DNA from 2 places in the Cellulomonas pasadenensis genome. Region 2 is predicted to be linked to the other one. Evidence: predicted binding sites of a transcription regulator. Region 2 holds the regulator's gene; the other holds the start of a gene.
What was found. The regulator LexA, encoded in region 2, represses DNA repair genes until DNA is damaged. The targets are predictions, from matches to a motif close to TCGAACANNTGTTCGA.
Positions count from the first base shown of each region.

Region 1: a site for LexA is predicted at 1,351-1,366, ahead of AB6N23_RS11525 (SAV_6107 family HEPN domain-containing protein). Genes of this name have one in related genera too.

Region 1 is NZ_JBFTEP010000074.1:7,818-18,857, forward strand. Features, by position in the region: gene AB6N23_RS11515 (cold-shock protein) at 72-275, shown strand; gene AB6N23_RS11520 (spermidine synthase) at 385-1,293, opposite strand; gene AB6N23_RS11525 (SAV_6107 family HEPN domain-containing protein) at 1,422-1,853, shown strand; gene AB6N23_RS11530 (DNA polymerase Y family protein) at 1,868-3,097, shown strand; gene AB6N23_RS11535 (SCO2097 family morphological protein) at 3,134-3,541, shown strand; gene AB6N23_RS11540 (transglutaminase TgpA family protein) at 3,874-6,192, opposite strand; gene AB6N23_RS11545 (DUF58 domain-containing protein) at 6,189-7,445, opposite strand; gene AB6N23_RS11550 (AAA family ATPase) at 7,445-8,443, opposite strand; gene mraZ (division/cell wall cluster transcriptional repressor MraZ) at 8,846-9,319, shown strand; gene rsmH (16S rRNA (cytosine(1402)-N(4))-methyltransferase RsmH) at 9,608-10,612, shown strand; partial or broken gene ftsL (cell division protein FtsL) at 10,609-11,040, shown strand, end outside.
Region 2 is NZ_JBFTEP010000077.1:3,955-14,994, reverse strand. Features, by position in the region: gene serA (phosphoglycerate dehydrogenase) at 1-194, shown strand, start outside; gene AB6N23_RS11810 (DUF5302 domain-containing protein) at 338-523, opposite strand; gene nrdR (transcriptional regulator NrdR) at 621-1,124, opposite strand; gene AB6N23_RS11800 (LysM peptidoglycan-binding domain-containing protein) at 1,266-1,715, opposite strand; gene lexA (transcriptional repressor LexA) at 2,021-2,788, shown strand; gene AB6N23_RS11790 (L-lactate dehydrogenase) at 2,867-3,868, opposite strand; gene AB6N23_RS11785 (ATP-dependent DNA helicase) at 3,942-6,179, opposite strand; gene AB6N23_RS11780 (S9 family peptidase) at 6,219-8,312, opposite strand; gene hflX (GTPase HflX) at 8,414-9,934, opposite strand; gene AB6N23_RS11770 (class I SAM-dependent methyltransferase) at 10,042-10,713, shown strand; gene AB6N23_RS11765 (MFS transporter) at 10,718-11,040, shown strand, end outside.

The DNA.
Region 1 (11,040 bases), on a different contig from region 2:
GTGAGGCATTGCGGCGCGGCGCGGGCACGGTGCCCGCGCCGGTCACCGGTGGGACGCGAAGGAAGCACGACATGGCACAGGGTGCGGTCAAGTGGTTCAACGCCGAGAAGGGCTACGGGTTCATCGCCCAGGACGGCGGCGGCGCCGACGTCTTCGTCCACTACTCGGCCATCGACTCCCAGGGCTACCGCTCGCTCGACGAGGGGCAGCGCGTGGAGTTCGAGATCACGCAGGGCGCGAAGGGTCCGCAGGCGGAGCACGTCCGCCCGCTGTGACACCTGCGCGATGAGCTCGGCCGGGCCTCGGCCCGGCCGCACGACGGGGCCGTACCCACGGGTGCGGCCCCGTCGTCGTGCGCGGTCCGTCGTCCCCCGGCCCGGCCGGTCAGGTCGTGGCCGGTTCGGGTGGCGACGCGGGTGGGGCGTGCGGCGGCTCCTGCGGCGGGTCGTGCAGCGCGGTCGCGCGGCCGACGAACCCGTCGAGCTCGGCGCCCACGAGGATGCGTGCCGGGACGGGCAGGGTGCGCAGCGTCCGTGCGAGCGCCGGGTCGTCGAGCAGGCCGTCGTCGTCGGTGCCCGCGAGGACGACGTTGCCGTAGTGGCGGCCGCGCAGCTGCCCCGGCTCCGCGACGACGGCCACGTGCCGGAAGACGCCGGCGAGCGTCGCCGCCTCGGCCCGGGCGAGGGCGAGCGGCGGCCGGTCGGCGCAGTTGGCGAGGTAGACGCCGCCGGGCCGCAGCACGCGCGCCACCTCGCGGGCGACCTCGCTGGTCGTCAGGTGGTCGGGCGTGCGGTCGCCGGCGAAGACGTCGCGCACGACGACGTCCCACGACGCGTCGCCCACGCCGGTGAGCTCGGCGCGCGCCTCGCCGGTGCGCAGGCGCAGGCGCGGTGCGCGGGGGAGCGCGAACCACGCGCGCACGAGCCGGGCCAGCTCGCCGTCGAGCTCGACGGCGAGCTGGCGCGCGCCGGGGTACCGGTGGGCCAGCGTGCGCGCGAGCGCGCAGCCGCCGGCGCCGAGGTGCAGCACCGCGGGGTCGGGGCGCCGGTCGGCGAGCGTGCCGACGACCGCGGCCATCTGCTGCATGTACTCGAAGTCGAGCAGGTCGGGGTCGTCGAGGTCGACGAACGAGCTCGGCACGCCGTTGACCAGCAGCGTCGCGGCGCGCGGGCGTCCCGGCTCGGGCACGACCTCCGCCGTGCCGGTCGCGACGGCGACGGGCCCCACGGGCCACGGCGCCACGTCCGGCGCGGGTGTCGGTGGTCGGCGGGAGGATGCGGTGCGACGGGCCACCGGGTCACGGTAACGGCCCGTCGGCGCGAGCCCGTGACCGACAAGGGATTGCGCTATTCGAACAGGTGTTCGATCATGGTGTCGGCGGAGGTGCCGCCACGAGGGAGGTGGGTGCGATGTCCGGACGGGTGAGCGTCCTGCGACCCGAGGCGGCCACCGCCCTGCCGCCGCAGACCGCCGACCTGCTCGCGCGGGCGGACGCCGAGCTCTTGGCGGCCCAGTTCTCCGGCGAGCCGTGGGAGATGTTCTCGCACGCCCACCTCGCGGCCCTGCGTGCCGGCGCGGCCGTCGTCGCCGCCCGGGGGCGTCCCGCGGGCCGCGGTGCGCCGCGGACGGTCTGGGGCATGCTCGACGCGGTGGCGCCCGAGCTGCACGCGCACTCGGCGTTCTTCGCCCAGTCGGCCGCCCTGCGCTCCGCCGTCGACGCCGGCCGGTTCGAGCTGGTGTCGGAGGCCAGGGCCGAGCGGGCGCTGTGCGCGGCCGAGGACCTCGTCGACGCCGCCCGCGCGCTGCTGCTCGGCGACGCGGCGACGCCGGCGCGCGCGCTGGCGTCCCGGTGAGCGGTCATCCGACCGTGCCCGCCGAGGACGGCTGCCACGTCCTGCACGTGGAGGTGGACGCGCCGGCGGCGCAGGTCGCGCTGATGCGCAGGCCCGAGCTCGCGGGGCTGCCCGTGCTGGTCGACGACGGCGGCCGGGTGCGCGACGCGTCGGCCCCGGCGCGCGCGTTCGGGGTGCGAGCGGGGGACGACCTGGCGGCCGCCCTGGCGCGCTGCCCGCACGCGGTCGTCGTCGCGGCGGACCCCGCGGCCGAGGACGCCGTGCGGGCGGGTCTGCTCGCGGTCCTCGAGGACGTCACCGCCCTCGTGGAGCCGGTGGGCGACGCGGGCGCGTACGTCGACGTGGGCGGCGCCCGTCGTCGGCTCGGTCCGCCCACGGCGATCGCCTGGGGGGTCCGTGAACGGCTGCGGGAGCAGCACGGCGTGACGTGCTCGGTCGGGATCGGTGCGACCAAGGTGGTCGCCCGGCTCGCCGGTCGCGCGGCCGGCCCCGACGGCGTCCTGCTGGTGCCGCACGCCGCGACGGCGCGGTTCCTGGGGGACCAGCCCGTGGCGGCGCTCGCGGAGGTCGACGGCCCCCTCGAGGCGGCGCTCGCCGCGGCCGGCATCCGGCGGCTCGGGGAGCTGGCGGACGCCTCGGCCGTGCTCCTGCGCGGCCTCGACCGGCCCGCGACGGTGCACTGGCTCCGCGACCTCGCCCGGGGCCGCGACGCCCGGCCGGTGGTGCCCCGGCCGCGGTCGGCGGCCGACCCCGTCGTGCGGGTCGACGTCCCGTGCGCCGCGGCGCGCGGGCAGCGGGACGTGCTGGACGAGCTGCTGCGGGAGGCGGCGCACGCGTGCGGCCGCGCGCTCGGGGTGCGCCGGCAGGCCGGCCGCACCGTGGCGCTCACCGTGCGCACGGCCGACGGGGCCGAGCACACCCGCTCGCGCGCCCTGACGACGCCGTCCGACCGCGGCCGCGAGCTCCACCTGGTCGCGCGGGACCTCCTCGCCGGCCTCACGTGGGTCGCGGTGCCGGAGTCGCTGACCGTGGCCGTCGGGCGTCTGCAGGACGTCCCGGCGGGCGTGCGCGGACCCGTCGCGGGCGAGCGGACCGACGCCGTGCCGCCTCTCGCAGGCCCCGTCGCCGTCCCGGCGGGCACCGTCGCGGGCACGGACGGCCTGCCGTGGCGAGTCTCACCCGGAACGGTCGCCCGCGTGGCGCAGCGCTCGACTTCCACCATCGTCACCGCCGACATATCCTGATCACCCATAGTCCACCGGAGTGCGACGGGGGTCGTCATGCCTCTCTCCGAGTACGAGCAGCGCGTTCTGGAGCAGATGGAACGTCAGCTGACCTCTGACGACCCTCGGCTCGCGAACACGCTGACCAGCCGCGGCGGTCGTCGCCCGGTCATGCGGTACGTCATCGCCGGCGCGGGTGCCGTCGTCGGACTGCTGCTCCTGGTCGTCGGTGCCGCGTCGTCCGAGCCGTGGCTCGGTGCCCTCGGCTTCGTCGTGATGTTCGCCGCCGTCGCGTCCGCGTTCGCCGCGCCGCGTCGTACGCGGTCGGGGCCGCAGGGAGCCGTCCGCCCGGACGGCACCGTCCGCCGTCCCACGGGCGCGACACGGCCCGCCACGCGCAAGCAGGGCTTCATGTCCCGCATGGAGGAGCGCTGGGACCGTCGGCGCCACGAGGGCGACCGCTGACCCGCGCCCGCCCCGGCGCGGCCTCCTGACCTGCGCAGCCGCCTGACCGACGCGGCCTGCTGACCGACCCCGCCGCCTGAACCCGAGCGCCGACCGCGGCGCACCGGGCACACGCACCGCCCGCTCCCGTCCGCAGTCACGCGGACGACGACGCCGCCGGCTCCTCGAGCCGGCGGCGTCGTCGCGCCGGGACGCGGCGGGCAGCACCCCGGCGGGCCCGGCGAGGGGACGAGCAGCGTCGCGCGCACCGGTCGAGCGCTGCGCACGGCGCACCGGTCGAGCGCTGCGCACGCACGCGGCACGAGCGACCGCGGACCCGCCGTCGTCGGCCGTCAGCCCGAGGACCGGCCGATCCGCGGCACCGCGCCGGCGCGCGGACGCTCGCCGAGGAGCTCGGTGACCCCGTCGCGCACGGCGGCCACCCACCCGTCGAGCGCGGCCGGGTCGACGTCCTGCGGCGTGGGGGCGTACCGGCCGCTCTCGACGGCCGCGACGAGATGCTCGAACGCGGCGAGGGCCGCGCCGTCGAGCGTGCCCTCGGCGCGCAGCAGCAGCGCGCGCTGCACGTCGCGCAGCGCGCCGCGAGGGGTCGCCGCGTCGGACCAGGTGAGCTCGAGGCGCGCGAGGTCACGCCGCAGCGTCGCCCAGGCGCGCTCGGGCGTCGTCTCGACCACCCGGCGGCCGCGCCGGGACAGCAGCAGCACGGTCGCGCCGCCGCCCAGCACGAGGACGCCGAGCCCCACGGTGAGGGCGACGGCCGGCCAGGGCACGGAGTCGTCCTCCGTGGCGGGCGCCGACGTCGGCGGTGCGGTGGCGGTCGCCGCGGGCGCCGGCGCGACGCGCCCCGGCGTGAGCTCCTCCGGCACCGAGCCCGGCGCCTGGACGCCCGTGAACGGGTCCGCCCACGTCGGCGGCGCGCCGGTCTGCGAGGCGGGTGTCGGCTCGAACCGGACCCAGCCCTGGCCCTCGAAGTACAGCTCGGGCCACGCGTGCGCGAGCCGGCCGGTGACGACGTACGAGCCGTCCTCCGCCCGCTCGCCGGGCAGGAAGCCGACACCGACCCGGGCCGGGATGTCGAGCATGCGCGCCATGACCGTCATCGCGGTCGCGAACTGCACGCAGTAGCCGCGCCGCGACTCGAGGAAGTCCCACACGGCGTCGGACGTGCGGGCGGGCGGCACGCGCGTGTCGTACGTGAAGTTCGACGCCGACCGGAGCCAGCCCTGCAGCGCCATCGCCTGCGCGTAGGGGGTCTCGGCGTCCGCGGTCAGCTCGGCGACGAGGCGCTCGACGTCGTCGCGGTGCTCGGTGTCCGGCACCGCCGTGTACAGGCCGGCGTCCGGCGGCGTGCCCACGGGCGCGTCGCGCAGCTCGTCGGCGGTGAGCTGGGGGACCTGCACGAGCATGGAGTACGCCAGGTCGGCGTCCGTGGAGTCCTGGCCGACGACCTCGTCGCGCCGCGGGTCCCAGGCCCAGTCGCCCGGCACCTGCACCGTGCGCGGGTGCGTGCTCACGGGCAGGCGACGCTCGCGCAGGGCGCCGACCACGACGTCGACCTGGGCGAGCGTGCCGGCGGTCGCGTCGGGCACCGAGCCGGCGACGGCCGCGTCGGAGGACAGCAGGGTCGTGGGGTCCCACTCCTGCACCGCCTCGGGCTCGGTGCGCTGCCACGTCCGCCCGTCGAAGGCCGTCAGCGTGAACGCGCGCAGCGGCCCGACGAGCCGGGCGTCGACCGCCCGAGCCGTCGCTGCCGTCTCCTCGACCGACGGCAGCGCGGCGACGCCGGCCTCGTCGTCGTCCGTGCCGTCCGGCCCCGCGGTGGGGTCGACGACGCTGTACCGGAGCACCTCCTGCGCCGAGCGCGCGCCGAGGCTCTCGCGCAGGTCGAGCTGGTCGCTGAGCTCGAGGGGCCCGACGGGTGCCGCGCCGAGCTGGGGAAGCCCCACCGACGCCCAGCCGGGGACGTCCATGAGCGGCGGTCCGGCCACGAGCGCGACCGTGGCGACCAGGGCCGCACCCGCGCCGGTCGTGACGACGCGGCGGCGCCGGCCCGCGTGCGCGTGCTGCGGCGCCGCGCCGTAGGCGAGCAGCGCGAGGTACGCCACGCCCGTCCAGAACACCGGCGCGCCGCCGGCGGGGAAGCCGAGCAGGACACCCGGCACCCACAGCGCCACCAGCGCGAGCCCGGACAGCGCCGGCACCCGCAGCGCGACCACGGCGAGGTCGACCAGCAGCAGCACGGCGAGCGCCCCGACCACGACGAGGAGCTCGCCCGGCCGGACGTCCGGCATGGGCACGAACGAGTCGTTGACGACGGCCACGCCCTCGCGCGCCAGCGCCCAGGTGCGCCGGAACGCGTCCGGGTCGGGCAGGAACTGGGGACGTCCCGGCGGGGCGCCGTAGCGCAGCACGAGCCCGACGACGGCCACCGCGGCCCCGACGGCCGTCGGGGCCCACCACGTCCGCGTGAGCGCGCGGGTGACGGCGGTGACGACCGCGACGAGGAGCACGGCCACGCACGCGACCACGAACCACCGGCGGCCCGCGATGAGCGTGCCCAGCGCCAGCAGGCCGGCCCACGTGGCGGCGACGGCGAGTGCCGTGCCCACGACCGCCCGGACGCCCTGCTCGGGCCCGTGCGGCCGGTTCACCGCGTGCTCCCGAGCAGTCGCAGCCAGCAGGCGACGGGGTCCTCGCCGGCGGTCGCGCCCGCGACCCGCCAGCCGGCGCGCACGAGCGCGGCCTGCGTGTGCTGGGCGTCGCGGGTGTCGCCCGCGTGCCGGCCGTCCGTCTGCACGAGCGCCCAGCCGTGGGCGGAGTCGCCGACGTGCGCGAGGGCCGCGCGCGCCGGTCCGGACAGCGCGCCGAGCACGGCGATGACGATCTCGCCGCCGTCGGCCGTGTGCAGCAGGCGCGCCGCGTCGAGCAGGTGGGCGTCGGCCTCGGCGGACGAGCGCGCCGGCTCGAGGTCGATCGTCATGTCGAGGAGCGCGGCGCGGGCCTCCGGGCCACCGCGGGCGTGCACGAAGGCGGACGCGCCGACCGCGCCCCGACCCGCGGCGATGCCGGCGCCGACGAGGCGCACGGGGTGCCCGCCGTCCAGCATGGCGAGGGCCACGGACGCGGCGAGGGAGATCGTCCACTCGGCGGTGCTCTGCCGCACCGGCAGGTCGAGCAGCACGGTGACCGGGCGCATGCCGGCGCGCTCGTCCGAGCGGACGAGCAGCGCGCCGCGGCGGGCGCTGGAGCGCCAGTGCACGCGACGCAGGTCGTCGCCCTCGCGGTAGTCGCGCAGGTTCGCGTCGTCGGTCGACGGCGTGCGGGCGCCCAGCGCGACGCGGTCGGGCTCGCCGACGAGCACGTCGCTCGGCGCGGGCAGGGCCGTGACGGCCGGCCACACGGCGACCTCCGACTCGCGGCCGAGCGTCGTGCGCGCGCGCACGACGCCGAACACGTCGGTGCGGCTGACGACGAGGGGGCCGAGGGGCCAGCGGCCGCGCTGCGTGGTGCGGACGGGGTAGGTCACCGCGACGTGGTCGGCGGCGCGGCGCACGCGGGCGCGCAGCGGCCGGCCGCCCGACAGCTCCACGGCGGCCTGCTCCGCGAAGCGCAGCCCGGCGAGCCGTGCGCGGCCGGCCCCGTCGGCCGCGCGCACGTCGACCCGCACCTGCGCCTCGTCGCCGGCGTGCACGGGGTTCGGGCTGACGTCGCGGACGACGTCGAGCCGGCGCCGTCCGCGCGCGGGGTCGCCGAGCGCGACGGCGGCGAGGGCGACGCCGACGAGCACGAGCAGCAGGACGCCGGCGCGCACCAGGTCGAGCGAGCCGAGCGACACGCCGAGCTGGAGCGCGACGACGCCCGCAGCGGCCAGCGCCCAGCCGCGCGGGGTGGGCCGCAGGCGCATCAGCCCAGCGCGCGCCGCACGCGGGCGGGCGGGTCGAGGGCGGGCACGGGGGTCCGCGCGAGGATGTCGCCGACGACGTCCTGCGTCGTGCGGCCCGACAGCCGCGACTCGGTGCTGGGCAGCAGCCGGTGCGCCAGGACCGGCACGGCCAGCTCCTGCACGTCGTCGGGGAGGACGTGGTCGCGCCCGCCGATGGCCGCGAGCGCCTTCGCGGCCCGCAGCAGCTGGATCGCCGCGCGCGGGGACGCACCGAGCCGCAGGCCAGGGTCCTCGCGGGACGCGGCGACGAGGTCGACCACGTACCGCTTGAGCGCGGGAGCGGCGTACAGGCGGCGGGCGACGTCGACGAGGCGGCCCACCTCGGCGGCCGTCGTCACGGGCCGCAGCCGCTCGAGCGGGTCGGCCGTCTCCTGCACGTCCAGCATCGCGATCTCCGCGTCGACGCTCGGGTACCCGACCGTCAGGCGCGCCATGAACCGGTCGCGCTGCGCCTCCGGCAGGGGATAGGTCCCCTCCATCTCCACCGGGTTCTGCGTCGCGACGACGAGGAACGGGCGGGGGAGCGGGTACGTGCGCCCGTCGACGGTCGCCTGCGCCTCCTGCATGCACTCCAGCAGCGCGGACTGCGTCTTGGGGGAGGCGCGGTTGATCTCGTCGCCGATGACGACGTGCGCGAACACCGGTCCGGGACGGAACTCGAACTCGTGCGTCTGCGCGCGGAAGATGCTGACGCCGGTGAGGTCGCTGGGCAGCAGGTCCGGCGTGAACTGGATGCGCCCGACCGGCGCGTCGATGCTGCGCCCGATCGCCTTGGCGAGCGTGGTCTTGCCGACGCCGGGCACGTCCTCGAGGAGCAGGTGCCCCTCGGCGAGGAGCACCGCGAGGGCGACGCGGACGAGCTCCGGACGCCCGGTGACGACGGACTCGATGCCGGCGCGGAGCCGGCGTGTGACGGAGACGAGCCCGTCGAGCTCGTCCGGTGACGGCAGTGCCTGCATGTGTGCGACTCCCTCGGCGGACTGGGACGAGCGTACGTGGCGCGCGCCACGTCCGGGGGCGGTCCGCCCCACTTCCCTCCACCCGCGGCGCGGACCGCCCCCACCTCCCCCCACGTCTCTCCCCGCGCCGGCCGCACGGCGTCCGGATCGCCCGCGATCGGACCGTTTCGTCCTGCCGGTGCAATCCGTCGCGGAGGTGCGACACGTCGGTGACGCGTCGTGTCCTCCACTTCACTCCACGTCTCTGACCTGCATGAACGCGTGCCGTAAGGGTGAAGTTGGCGTTTCTACGAGATGCGCGTGGAGGGAAGTGGAGTACCGTGGAGGCACGTGGAGAGACGGGGAGCGACCGCTCTCCCGCGGTGGGTGGACACGGCAGGGACGGGCTCAGGAGGGAGTGAGGTGTCGCATGACTCGACCGGCGCCTTCGGCTCCTTCGCGCCCTTCCTCGGGACGTACACGCCACGCCTGGACGACAAGGGCCGGCTCATCCTCCCGGCGAAGTTCCGGCCGCAGCTCGCCCCGGGGCTCGTCATGACGCGCGGGCAGGAGCGGTGCCTCTTCCTGCTGCCGATGGACGAGTTCCGCCGCATGCACGACCAGCTCCGGCAGGCGCCCGTCACGAGCAAGCAGGCGCGGGACTACCTGCGCGTCTTCCTCTCCGGGGCCAGCGACGAGCTGCCCGACAAGCAGGGACGCATCTCCATCCCGCCGGTCCTGCGCAAGTACGCGGGGCTGGACCGGGACGTCGCCGTCATCGGCACCGGCACCCGCGTCGAGATCTGGGACCTCGAGGCGTGGGAGACCTATCTGTCCGAGCAGGAGGCGGGGTACGCCGACACGACCGAGGAGGTCTTCCCCAACGGCCCGTTCTGAGCCGTCCGCCCCACCCGTCGTCCGCCGACACCCGACGCAGCACCCGCCACCGCCGGCACACCTCGCCGGTGGTGCGGCCCCGTACACCCTGCTCCGCCCGACGAGACCTCCTCCCGTCCGCTCTGACGCACTTCCCCGGCGCCAGAGAGGTCGGTGGGGGATCTGGCCGGACGGAGGAGGGTCCGCCCGGCCGGCACCCCGGCGGTGGGCAGCACGACGACCGACCGGTCGTGCCGCCACCGACGCACCACCGACGCACCACCACGACGCAGCAGGAGGAGGAGGGCCATGGGCGAGCCGACCGACGCGGACGCCGCGTCGCGGCACGTGCCCGTCCTCCTGCAGCGCTGCCTCGACCTGCTGGCCCCCGCGCTCGCGGAGCCCGGCGCCGTGATGGTCGACGCGACGCTCGGCATGGGCGGTCACACCGAGGGCGTGCTGCGCGCGTTCGAGCACGTGCGGGTGGTCGGCATCGACCGGGACCCGCAGGCGCTCGCGCTCGCCGGTGCGCGGCTCGCACCGTTCGGCGAGCGGTTCACGCCCGTGCACGCCGTCTACGACGAGATCCCCGACGTGCTCGAGCGCCTGGGCCTGCCGTCCGTGCGGGGCGTCCTCATGGACCTCGGGGTGTCGTCGCTGCAGCTCGACGAGACGGAGCGCGGGTTCGCGTACGCGCACGACGCGCCGCTCGACATGCGCATGGACCCGACGCGCGGCGTCACGGCGGCGGACGTGCTCAACACCTACGACGAGCGTGCCCTCGCGCGGGTGCTGCACGTCTACGGCGAGGAGCGCTTCGCGGCCCGGATCGCGCGGGCCGTCGTGCGCCGCCGCGAGCAGGCCCCGCTGGCGCGGACCGCCGAGCTCGTCGACATCGTCCGCGCGAGCATCCCCGCGGCGACGCGCAAGACCGGCGGGCACCCCGCCAAGCGCACCTTCCAGGCGCTGCGGATCGAGGTGAACGGCGAGCTCGCCGCGCTCGAGCGTGCGCTGCCCGCCGCGATCGAGGCGCTCGCGGTCGGGGGACGCGTCGTGGTCGAGTCCTACCAGTCGCTCGAGGACCGCCTCGTCAAGCGCGCGCTCGCCGCGGGCGCGACGTCGAGCGCACCCCCCGACCTGCCCGTCGAGCCGGCGACGCACGCGCCGTACCTGCGCCTGCTGACCCGCGGCGCCGAGGAGGCCGACGCCGAGGAGCTGGCACGCAACCCGCGCGCCCAGTCCGTCCGGCTGCGGGCCGCCGAGCGCCTGCGCCCCACCCCCGATCACCTGCGTACCGCGAGGAGAACCGCATGAGCGCCCTGCCTGCCAGCGCCGCACGCACCGCGCGTGCGTACCCGCTGCCCGCCCGTCTGTCCGCCGCGCCGGCGCCCCGCCTGCGGGTCGTGCGCGCACCCGAGCAGGCACGCTCGCGGGTGCCGTTCGTCATCGCGTGCATGGCGGTCCTCGCGGGCGCGCTGCTCACCGCGCTGCTGCTCAACACGCAGATGGCGTCGCTCGCGTTCGAGCGGTACGAGCTGTCGAACGAGCTGAGCCGGCTCGACCAGGACCGCAAGGACCTCGTCGCCGCGCTCGACCAGCGCTCGTCGCCCGCGCGCCTCGCGGAGGCCGCGCGCGGCCTCGGCATGGTGGAGGCGAACGGCACCGGCTGGCTGCGGCTCGCGGACGGCAGCGTCCAGGGGACCCACGACACGAAGAACCGTGGCGAGGTCCGTGGTGGCGGC
Region 2 (11,040 bases):
GCAACGTGCCCGGCGTGCTGGCCACCATCAACGCGACCCTCGCGGAGCACGGCGTCAACATCGAGGGCCAGCTGCTCGCCACGCGCGGCGAGCTCGGCTACGTGGTGACCGACGTGAGCACCCTCGTCGAGCCCGCCGTCGTGCAGGCGCTCGCCGGGCGTCCCGAGTCGCTGCGGCTGCGCCTGCTGTCCTGACGCGTCCGCCGTCCGGACGGTCCGGTGCCCTGACGGGTTCGCCGTCCCGCCGGGGCCCGTCGCACGACGAGCGGCGCGTCACCTCCCGAGGGGGCGCCGCGCCGCTCGTCGTCCGGAGCGGGGTCCGGTCGGTCGTCGTCGGGTCAGGCGGACCCGGACTTGCGCTGGAACCGACGCTGCGTCGGGCCGGCGGTCTCCGACCCGTGCACCTGCCCGGTGTTCCGCGTGCCGTCGGCCGTCCGGTGGCCCTGCGTCTTCTTGCGCTCGAGCGCCTCGCGGAACCGGGCCTTCGCCTCGTCGCTGGCCGCGTTCGGCCGGTCGTTCGCCATGGGGCACCTCCGTCGTCCTCGGGAGAGCCCAGGGTGACGGACCGCGGCGGGCGGCACCAGCCCATATGCCGTGGGCTCGGTCTCGCCCGCCGACCGCTCAGCGCGCGGGCTCGTCCGCCGAGGCGTCCTGCGGCGCCGCCGAGCGGCCCTGCTGCTCGCGCTCCGCACGCAGCACCGTGATGGCCGACTCGAAGTCGTCGAGCGAGTCGAACGCCTGGTAGACGCTCGCGAACCGGAGGTAGGCGACCTCGTCCAGCTCGCGCAGCGGCCCGAGGATCGCGAGACCGATCTCGTACGCGTCGATCTCGGCGGACCCGGCCGAGCGGAGCGTCTCCTCGACCTTCTGGGCCAGCAGCGCCAGGTCGTCCTCGCTCACGGGCCGGCCCTGGCACGCCTTGCGGACCCCGTTCGCGATCTTCTCGCGGCTGAACGGCTCGGTGGCGCCGGACCGCTTCACGACCGACAGGCTGGCCGTCTCCACCGTGGTGAACCGCCGGTGGCAGTTCGGGCACTGGCGACGACGGCGGATCGACGAGCCGTCGTCGGACGTGCGCGAGTCGACGACGCGCGAGTCGGTGTGCCGGCAGAACGGACAGTGCACGGGAGACCTCTCGGGAGCGGCGTGCCGCGGCCGCCGAGGCGCCCGTCGACCGGTGGGACGTCGTGACGGTAGGCCGTGCGTGGGCGGGGTCGCAAGCACGTGCCCGGCGGCACCCGGCCCGGACGGGACCGGCGCTACCCGTCAGCCGACGGGGACGACCACCGTCTGCCCCGCCTGCAGCCCGCCGGCCGGCAGCTCGTTGAGCTCCATCAGGCGGAGCACGACGTCGCGCACGTCCTCGCCCGGCGCGGCGACCTCCGCCGCGAGCCCCCAGAGCGTCTGGCCCGGGGCGACGACGACACGCTGCACCTCGGTCGCCGCGCGCGGGCCGTCCGCCTGCGCGGAGACCGCCGCTCCCCCGACGCCGGTGGCGAGCGCGACGGCCAGCCCCCACACCACGGCACGGCCCCGGGCGGTCAGGCGCAGCGGCCCCTCGACCGCCGTACGCCCCGCCGCCGCACGACCCGCCGCCGTACGACCCGCGGCCGTCCGTCCTGCGGCGAGGTGGGTCGTCGCGCGGCCCGTCGTGGACGGGCGCGTCCGTGCCGCCCGTCCGCCGCGCACCGCCGGTCCGATCGTCATCGCGCTCATGTCCCTGACCTCCGTCGCCTCGAGCACCTGGTGTCGAACACCTGTTCGTCGAACGTCTGTACGAGTTCTAGCAGACGCCCCCGACATCCGTCGAGACACGCTCGAACAGATGTTTGATCCGGCACCCGTGCGCCCCTAGGCTGGGGCGCGTCAGGAAGTGCACCACCGACCACCGACACGAGCCGCTGACCAGCACGGACACCGACCCGCACCCCGGGGCCGCGTCCAGGGCCGGGACGCGGGGCAGGTGACGAGGCGGGTGCGCGCGGGACGACCGCGACGCGCCGCAGGGAGCAGGAGGCGCCGTGGGCGTGCAGGGCGGGACCAGGACGGCCGAGGCGGCCGGGCAGGGCGTCGCGGACGCCGGCGCGACCGTCGTCGCGCTCGGGGCGGAGGAGGCGTCGGACGGCCTCACCGCACGGCAGCGCCTCGTCCTCGAGACGATCCGTGCCTCCGTCGAGACGCGCGGCTACCCGCCGAGCATGCGGGAGATCGGCGACGCCGTCGGCCTCACCAGCCCGTCGAGCGTCAAGCACCAGCTCACGGCGCTGGAGCGCAAGGGCTTCCTGCGCCGCGACCCCCACCGCCCCCGGGCCATCGAGGTCGTGCAGCCGGACGACGCCCGTACCGTCGGCACGCTGCCGCCCGCCGGCGGCCTCGACCTGGGCACCGACGCGCCGGAGCGCGACGGCGCACCGGCGCCGTCCTACGTGCCCGTCGTCGGCCGCATCGCGGCGGGCGGGCCGATCCTGGCCGAGCAGGTCGTCGAGGACGTGTTCCCGCTGCCGCGCCAGCTGGTCGGCGAGGGCGACCTGTTCCTGCTGCGCGTCGCCGGCGACTCCATGGTGGACGCGGCGATCTGCGACGGCGACTGGGTGGTCGTGCGCCGCCAGCCCGTCGCGGAGAACGGCGAGATCGTCGCGGCGATGATCGACGGCGAGGCCACCGTCAAGACGCTCAAGCGCGCCGACGGCCACGTCTGGCTGCTGCCGCACAACGCGGCGTACGCGCCCATCCTCGGCGACGAGGCGACCGTCCTCGGACGCGTCGTCAGCGTGCTGCGCAGCCTCTGACCGCCCGGCGCACCCACGGGTCCCGCGCGTCCCGCCCGCCGCACGCGCCCCTCCCGGGAGCGCGTGCGGCGGCGGGCGTCAGAACCCGAAGCGGCGGGCGACCGACCGGACGGCCTCGGCCGACCGGCGCAGCCCCAGCAGCTCGTCGGACGACATGGGCACCTCGAGCCGCTCGGCGACCCCCGACGACCCGACCACGGTCGGCACGCTGAGGCACACGTCCGAGATGCCGAGGTACCCGTCGAGCAGGGACGACACGGGCAAGATGCGGCGCTCGTCCTTGAGGACGGCCTCGATGATGCGGGACCCGGCCAGCGCGATCGCGTAGTTGGTGGCGCCCTTGCCTTCGATGATCCGGTAGGCCGACTCGACGACCTCGCGCGCGATGGACTCGCGGACCTCGCTCGTGAGGGGGCCGTGCCCGCCGACGCCCGGCCACTCGAGCAGCGGCACGGCGCCGATCGACGCGGAGCTCCACAGCGGCAGCTCGGTGTCGCCGTGCTCGCCCGCGACGTACGCGTGCACGTTCTGCACCGCCACCCCGGTGTGCCGCGCGATGAGGTACCGCAGGCGCGAGGAGTCCAGGACGGTGCCGGAGCCGAACAGCTGCGCCGGCGGCAGGCCGGAGATCTGCAGCGCGGCGTACGTGACCACGTCGACGGGGTTCGTCACCATCACGTACACGGCGTTCGGCGCGACCTCGACGATGCCGGGCAGCACCGTCCGCACGAGCGAGATCGTCGCCTCCGCCAGGTCCAGGCGGGACTGCCCCGGCCGCTGCTTCGCACCCGCGGTGAAGACGACGACGTCGCAGTCGGCGAGCACGGACACGTCGTCCGAGCCGACGACCTCGGCCATCGACATGAACTGGATCCCGTGGCTGAGGTCGAGCACCTCCGCCTCGACCTTCTGCCGGTTGACGTCGAGGAGCGCGACGGTCCGCGCGGCACCGCGCATCAGCGCCGCGTACGCCATCGTGGACCCGACGGCGCCGGCGCCGACGATGCCGACCTTCGAGGTGCGGCGCTGCGGCGTCGGCACGGTCAGCGCGGTGTCGTCTCCCTCGATGTCCTGCGTCATGGCGTTCGTTCCCCTCGTCACGGGCTCCGCTGCACGGGACGCGCCCGCCCGGGCGGCACGTCCCCCGGCGAGGCTAGCCCGCCGCCGACAGGCGTCGCAGCGCGGCGACGACGAGGTCGCGGTCCGTCGTGCGCCAGAACGGCGGCATGGAGCGGCGCAGGAACTCGCCGTACCGCGCGGTCTCCAGGCGCGGGTCGAGCACCGCGACCACGCCGCGGTCCTCCCCCGAGCGGACGAGGCGCCCGGCCCCCTGCGCGAGCAGCAGCGCCGCGTGCGTCGCGGACACCGCCATGAACCCGTTGCCGCCCGCCGCGGCGACGGCGTCGGACCGCGCGGACCTGACCGGGTCGTCGGGTCGCGGGAAGGGGATCCGGTCGATGACGACGAGCCGGCACGCCGGCCCCGGCACGTCGACGCCCTGCCACAGCGAGAGGGTCCCGAACAGGCAGGTCGGCTCGTCGGCGGCGAACTGCGCGACGAGCGTCGGCAGCTGGTCGTCGCCCTGCAGCAGCACGGGGACGTCGAGCCGCTCGCGCATCGCCTCGGCGGCGACCTGCGCCGCGCGGCGGGACGTGAAGAGCCCGAGCGTGCGCCCGCCGGCGGCCTCCACGAGCGTCGCGATCTCGTCGAGCTGCGCGTCGGTCGCCGGCTCCCGGCCGGGCGTGGGCAGCCGGCGCGCGACGTAGCAGATGCCCTGCCGCGGGTAGTCGAACGGGCTGCCGACGTCGAGCCCGCGCCAGCGGCCGGCGTCCACGCGCTCGGCGCGGCCCGCGCGCTCCGTCCCGGGCAGCACGTCGGGCGCGCCCGCGGTCGCCGTGCCGGAGCCGGCGGCCGTGGCCGACGCGGCCACCGGGAGCGACGGCGGGCCGGCCGGCGCGGCGTCGGGGCGGCTCGCGAGGCCGAGCGCGCGCGCCACGGGGTCGAAGGAGCCGCCGAGCGCGAGCGTCGCCGACGTCAGCACGCCGGTCCGCCCCGCGAGCAGCTGGGTCCGCACGAGCCCGTCGACGGCGAGCGGCGCGGCGTGCAGCCGCGTGGTGACCTGCCCGCGCCGGTCCTCCCCGCGGGCGCACCAGAGCACCGTGTGCCGCAGGTCCTCCGGGTCGGCGGCCATCCGCTCGGCCGTCTCGAACAGCGCGAGCATCGCGGCGTTGGCCATCTTGACGCCCCCCTCGGCGCCGTCGCGCCCCTTGGTGGACGCGTCCGGCTTGAGGACGGTGAGGAGCGTGCGGGCGGCGTCGCGCACCGCCGCGACGGCGAGCCGGGCCGCCTCCGGCAGGCCGTCCCGGAACCGGCCCTCCGGCAGCGGGACGACCACGCTCGCCAGGTGCTGGGACGCCGTGTCGAGGTCCGTGGTCGGGACGCCGCCGTGCCGGCGTGCCAGGCGCGCGGCGTGCTCGATGGTCGCCACCGACAGCTCGGCCGTCGCCTGCGCCGTCACGCGGTCGGTGAGCTCGTGGGCCTCGTCCACGACGAGGACGTCGTGCTCGGGCAGCACGTGGGGCGAGCCGGTCGCCGCGATGCCGAGCATCGCGTGGTTCGTGACGACGACGTCGGCCTCGCGCGCGCGGGCCCGCGCCGCGTCGGGGAAGCACTCCTCGAGCACCGGGCACGACGAGCCCAGACACTCCATGGCGGTCACGGAGACCTGCCGCCACGCCCGGTCCGCGACGCCGGGCACGAGGTCGTCGCGGTCGCCGGTGTCGGTCGCCTGCGCCCACTCGCGGACGCGCACGACCTGCTCGCCGAGCGTCTCGCGCTCCCCCGCGTCGGCGACCGGTGCCGGGTGGTCGGCGGCCCCGGGACGCTCCGGCACGTCGAACAGCGCGCCCTGGTCGTCCTCCGGGTAGCCGCCCGCGACCTTGTGCACGCACAGGTAGTTGTGCCAGCCCTTGAGCAGCGCGATGTCCGCCGGCCGCGGCAGGCGGCCCGCGAGCGCGCGCGTGACGAGCGGCAGGTCGCGCGTCATGACCTGCCGCTGCAGCGCGAGCGTCGCCGTCGAGACGACGACCCGCTCGTCCTCCGACACCGCGTGCCGGACCGCGGGCACGAGGTACCCGAGCGACTTGCCGGTGCCGGTGCCCGCCTGGACGAGCAGGTGCTCCCCGCCCGCGAGCGCGTCGGCGACGGCGTGCGCCATGGTGCGCTGCCCCTCGCGCCGCCCGCCGCCGAGCGCGCCGACCGCGAGGTCGAGCAGCTCGTCGACGGCCGCGTGCGCGGACGACGCCCGCCCCGTGACGTCCGCCGCGGGGCCGCCGGCCCCGGGGACGTCCGCCGCCGCGGGGGTCGGGTCGGTCGTCCGGGCCTGGTGCACCGCGTCAGCGTAGTCGCGACCGCCGACGCGCCTCGGCCGTCATCCCCCGGTGCTGGGGACCGCGCCCGTCGGCAGGTGCCGGGACCACCAGTCGAGCAGGTGCTCGAACCGGGCGACCCGGTGCCGCGGCCGCCCCGACCGCGTGAGCTCGTGCCCCTCGCCGGGGAAGAGCAGCAGCTCCGCCTCGACGCCGCGGCGCCGCAGCTCGACGAACCACCGCTGGCCCTGCTCGACCGGGCAGCGCCAGTCCTGCTCCGAGTGGATGACCAGCGTGGGCGTGCGCACGCGCCCGACGTGCGCCATGGGCGACTGCGCCGCGACGGCGGCGAGCCCCTCGCTGGTCGCGTGGTCGCCGACGTACTCGAGCCCGAACCACCAGCCGATGTCGGCCGACCCCGTGAAGCTCACGGGGTCGAGGAAGCCGCGCTCCACGACCGCCGCCGCGAACCGGTCGGTGCGGGTCGTCAGCCACGCGGTCAGGTAGCCGCCGTACGAGCCGCCGAGCACGCCGACGCGCTCGCCGTCGAGCTCCTGCGGGTGCTGCGCCACGGCGGCGTCCAGCAGCGCGAGGACGTCGTCGGTGTCGACGGTGCCGAACGCGTGCCGGATGGCGCGCCCGTGCGCGCGCCCGAACCCGGCGGAGCCGCGCGGGTTGCCCAGGACGACGGCGTACCCCGCGCCGGCCAGCACCTGCGCCTCGTCGAACAGCGCGTGCGTGTACTGGGCGAACGGGCCGCCGTGGATCATCAGCAGCGTCGGGTGCGGCCCGGCGCCCCACCGCTCCGGGTCCGGCGTGACGACCCACCCGTGCACCGCGTACCCGTCCGGCGACGTCGCGGCGAGGTCGACGGGCCGGCGCACCCGTCCGGTGGCGCGCAGGGGCGCCGACCAGTCGGCGAGGGTGGCGGCGTCGCCCGTCGTGACGTCGACGCGGAGCAGGGCGCCCGCCGTCACGGGGTGCGCGGCCGCGACCACCGCCGCGCCGCCGGCGGGCCGGGCGTCGGCGTTCAGCACGACGTGGGGGGCGTCGAGCAGCGTCCGCGGCGCGGCACCGTCCGCGCCGACGTGCGCGAGCGTGACGGCGCCCCGCTCCTCGACCGCGACGAGGGCGCCGTCCGCGAGCGGCACGAGGACGCCGTCGGACAGGTCGACCGTCTCGGGGTCGGTCAGCCGCTCCGGGACGCCCGCGGCACGTGTGGCGGCCCCGGTGCCGGTCAGCGGCAGCCGGAAGAGCCCCGTGAGCGCGGCGACCGTGTCGTGACCGTCGGGTCCGAGGTCGCGGGCCTGGAGCCACAGCGCCGTCCCGTCCGGGGCCGGGCGCACGGTCCCGACCTGGAGCGGGCTCCCGGCGTCGGCGTCCGTGAGGGCCGGCAGCGCCGCGGCGTCCGTGCCGCGCTCGTCCGCGCGCACCAGCACGACGTCGCGCCGCACGTCCCGCTCCCGGTCCGCGTGGCGGGCGCACGTCGCGACCAGCGCCGCGCCGTCGGGCAGCCAGGCGGGGTCGGTGACGTCCCACGCGCCCGACGTGAGCGCGGTCGGCTCGGGCAGCGCGTCGCCCGCGCCCGGGTCGGCGGGCAGGGTCAGCACGTGGACGTGCTGCGGGCGGTCGTGCACGAACCCGACGCCGTCCGCGCGGTACCGGAACGACGTCACGTGCCGGGGCGGCTCGGCCGACGGGTCGGCGCCGGCGACGTAGCGCCCCTCCTCGGGCACGCGCGCCAGGTACGCCAGCCGCGTGCCGTCCGGCGAGAACCGCAGGTGCGCGACGCCGAGCGGGGCGTCCGTGAGACGGACGGGCTCGCCGCCGCCCGCAGCCACGAGGTGGGCCTGCGCGGGGCCGCCGGTGAGCGGCGCGCGGCAGAACGCGACCCACCGCCCGTCGGGCGACACCTGCGGGGCGGTGTCGCGGTGCCCGTGGGTGAGGCGGCGCGCACGCCCGGTGCCGGGCTCGTGCACGCCGAGGTCGGTGGTCACGTCCGCCGCGGGGTCGGCCACCGGCACGAGCCACAGCTCGCCGCGGTACGCGTCGAGCGCCGTGTCGGGGCCGACGACGGCGACGACGGCGGCCGAGCCGTCGGGCAGCAGGGCGGGCGCGCCGGGGGCACGCAGGAGGTCCAGGTCGGCGGGGATCACCTTCGCACCCTAGGCATGCTCCCCCCGCACGCGCAGGACCCGGCACGCCGGGCCGGTGGGCCCCGCGCACCGGGTCCGGTGCTGGTGCGTCGTGCGGTCGCTCAGGCGCGGCGGACGGCGACCCGCTCGAGCTCGGCGGCGAGGTCCGCGTCGACGCGCGCCCGCAGCGCCGTGCCGTCGGGCGTGTGCTCCTCGTGGTCGATGTCGCCGTGCTCGTGGACGCGGCTGACCAGGTCGCCGCGGTCGTACGGCACCACCACGTCGACGCTCACGCCCGGTCGCGGCAGCTGGTCGGCGATGAGCTCCTGCAGCTCCGCGACGCCCTCACCGGTGTGCGCCGAGACGACGACGGAGTGCACCTCGCGCGACCGCAGCCGCGCGACCACCTCCGGCGCGGCCAGGTCGGCCTTGTTGAGCACGACGATCTCCGGCACGTCCATCGCCCCCGGGATGTCGGCGAACACGTGCCGCACCGCGGCGAGCTGCCCCTCCGGGTCGGGGTGCGACGCGTCCACGACGTGCAGGATCAGGTCGGCGTCCGCGACCTCCTCCAGCGTGGAGCGGAACGCCTCGACGAGCTGGTGCGGCAGCTGCCGCACGAAGCCGACGGTGTCCGCGAGCGTGTACACGCGGCCGTCCGACGTCTCGGCCCGGCGGACCGTGGGGTCCAGCGTCGCGAACAGGGCGTTCTCGACGAGGACGCCCGCGTTCGTGAGGCGGTTGAGCAGCGACGACTTGCCGGCGTTGGTGTAGCCGGCGATCGCCACCGACGGGATCGCGTTGCGCTTGCGCGAGGCCCGCTTGGTCTCGCGGGCCGGCGCCATCGCGGCGATCTCGCGGCGCAGCTTCGCCATCCGGTTGCGGATGCGCCGCCGGTCGAGCTCGATCTTCGTCTCACCGGGGCCGCGGGACCCCATGCCCGCGCCGGCGCCGCCGACCTGACCACCGGCCTGCCGGCTCATCGACTCGCCCCAGCCGCGCAGGCGCGGCAGGAGGTACTCGAGCTGGGCGAGCTCGACCTGCGCCTTGCCCTCCTTCGACTTCGCGTGCTGCGCGAAGATGTCGAGGATGAGCGCGGTCCGGTCGACGACCTTGACCCGGACGACGTCCTCGAGCGCGCGCCGCTGGGAGGGTGCGAGCTCGCCGTCGACCACGACGGTGTCGGCGCCGACGGCCGCGACGACGGTCGCGAGCTCGGCCGCCTTGCCGGAGCCCAGGAAGGTGCCGGGGTCGGGGCTGCGCCGCCGCTGCAGGAGCCCGTCGAGCACCTGCGAGCCGGCCGTCTCGGCCAGCGCCGCGAGCTCGCGCAGGGAGATCTCGGCCTCCTCGGCCGTGCCCGCGCCCCACAGGCCCACGAGCACGACGCGCTCCAGGCGCAGCTGCCGGTACTCGACCTCGGTGACGTCCTCGAGCTCGGTCGAGAGACCGGAGACGCGGCGCAGCGAGGTGCGCTCCTCCAGGTCGAGCTGGTCGCCGTCGTACGCCGTGTGCGTCGTGCCGCCGGACTGCAGGGCGGTCCCGGCCCGGGCCAGCACACGAGCGACGACGTCGTCGGCCACCTCCTGGGCGCTGCGCACCGGCGCCTGCGGCGCCTCGGGGGTGGTGTGCTGTCGGTCGTCCACGCGTGTCCTCTCGTCCACCTACAAGATGACCAGCGTCGCACCGCGGCACCACCCGGGCGAGGTTTTTCGCTGCGGGCGCAGCCGTGGCGGGCCGTTAGGGTCGGCGGGTGCACAGCGGGGACGGGCCGGACGGGGACAGCACCGGCAGGGACAGCACCGGCGGGGACCACTACTTCACGGCGCGCCCGGCGTCGGCGGACGAGCGCCGGTCCGTGCGCGTCCGGATCGCCGACCGCGACGTCACGGTCGAGACGGCGGGCGGCGTCTTCTCCCCCGACCACGTCGACCTCGGCACGCAGGTGCTGCTCCGCACCGTGCCGGCACCGCCCGCCACGGGCGACCTGCTCGACCTCGGCTGCGGCTGGGGCCCCGTCGCGCTCACGCTCGCCCTGTCGTCGCCGCGGGCCCGCGTGTGGGCCGTCGACGTCAACGAGCGCGCCCTCGACCTGGTGCGGCGCAACGCCGAGCGACTCGGTGCCGCGAACGTCGTGGCCGCGCGTCCCGAGGACGTGCCGCCGGACGTCCGGTTCGCCACGCTGTGGTCGAACCCGCCCGTGCGCATCGGCAAGGCGGCGCTGCACGACCTGCTCACGGCGTGGCTGCCGCGCGTGGCCACGGACGGCGACGCCTGGCTGGTCGTCGGCCGCAACCTCGGCGCCGACCCCCTGCACCGGTGGCTCGTCGGCGACGCGCCCGACGGCGCGGGCCTCGGCGTCACGGTCGACCGCGTCGCGAGCGCGAAGGGCTTCCGGGTGCTGCGGGTGACGTCGTGCGGGTGACGCCGTGACCGTGCCGACGCCGCAGGTCGAGGCGTTGTGGCGGGCGCGCCGCACCACCACCGCGGCGCTCGTCACGCTCGTCGTGCTCGTGGCGTTCGAGTCGTTCGCCGTGACGACGGTGATGCCCGGCGTCGCCGACGTCCTCGACGGGCACGCGCTGTACGCGTTCGCGTTCGCGGGCCCGCTCGCCACCGGCGTCGTCGGCATGGTCGTCGCCGGCACCTGGTCCGACCGCTCCGGGCCGTTCCGGCCGTTCCTCACGGGCACCGCCCTCTTCGTCGCGGGGCTGGTCGTCGCCGGGTTCGCGACGTCGATGCCCGTGCTCGT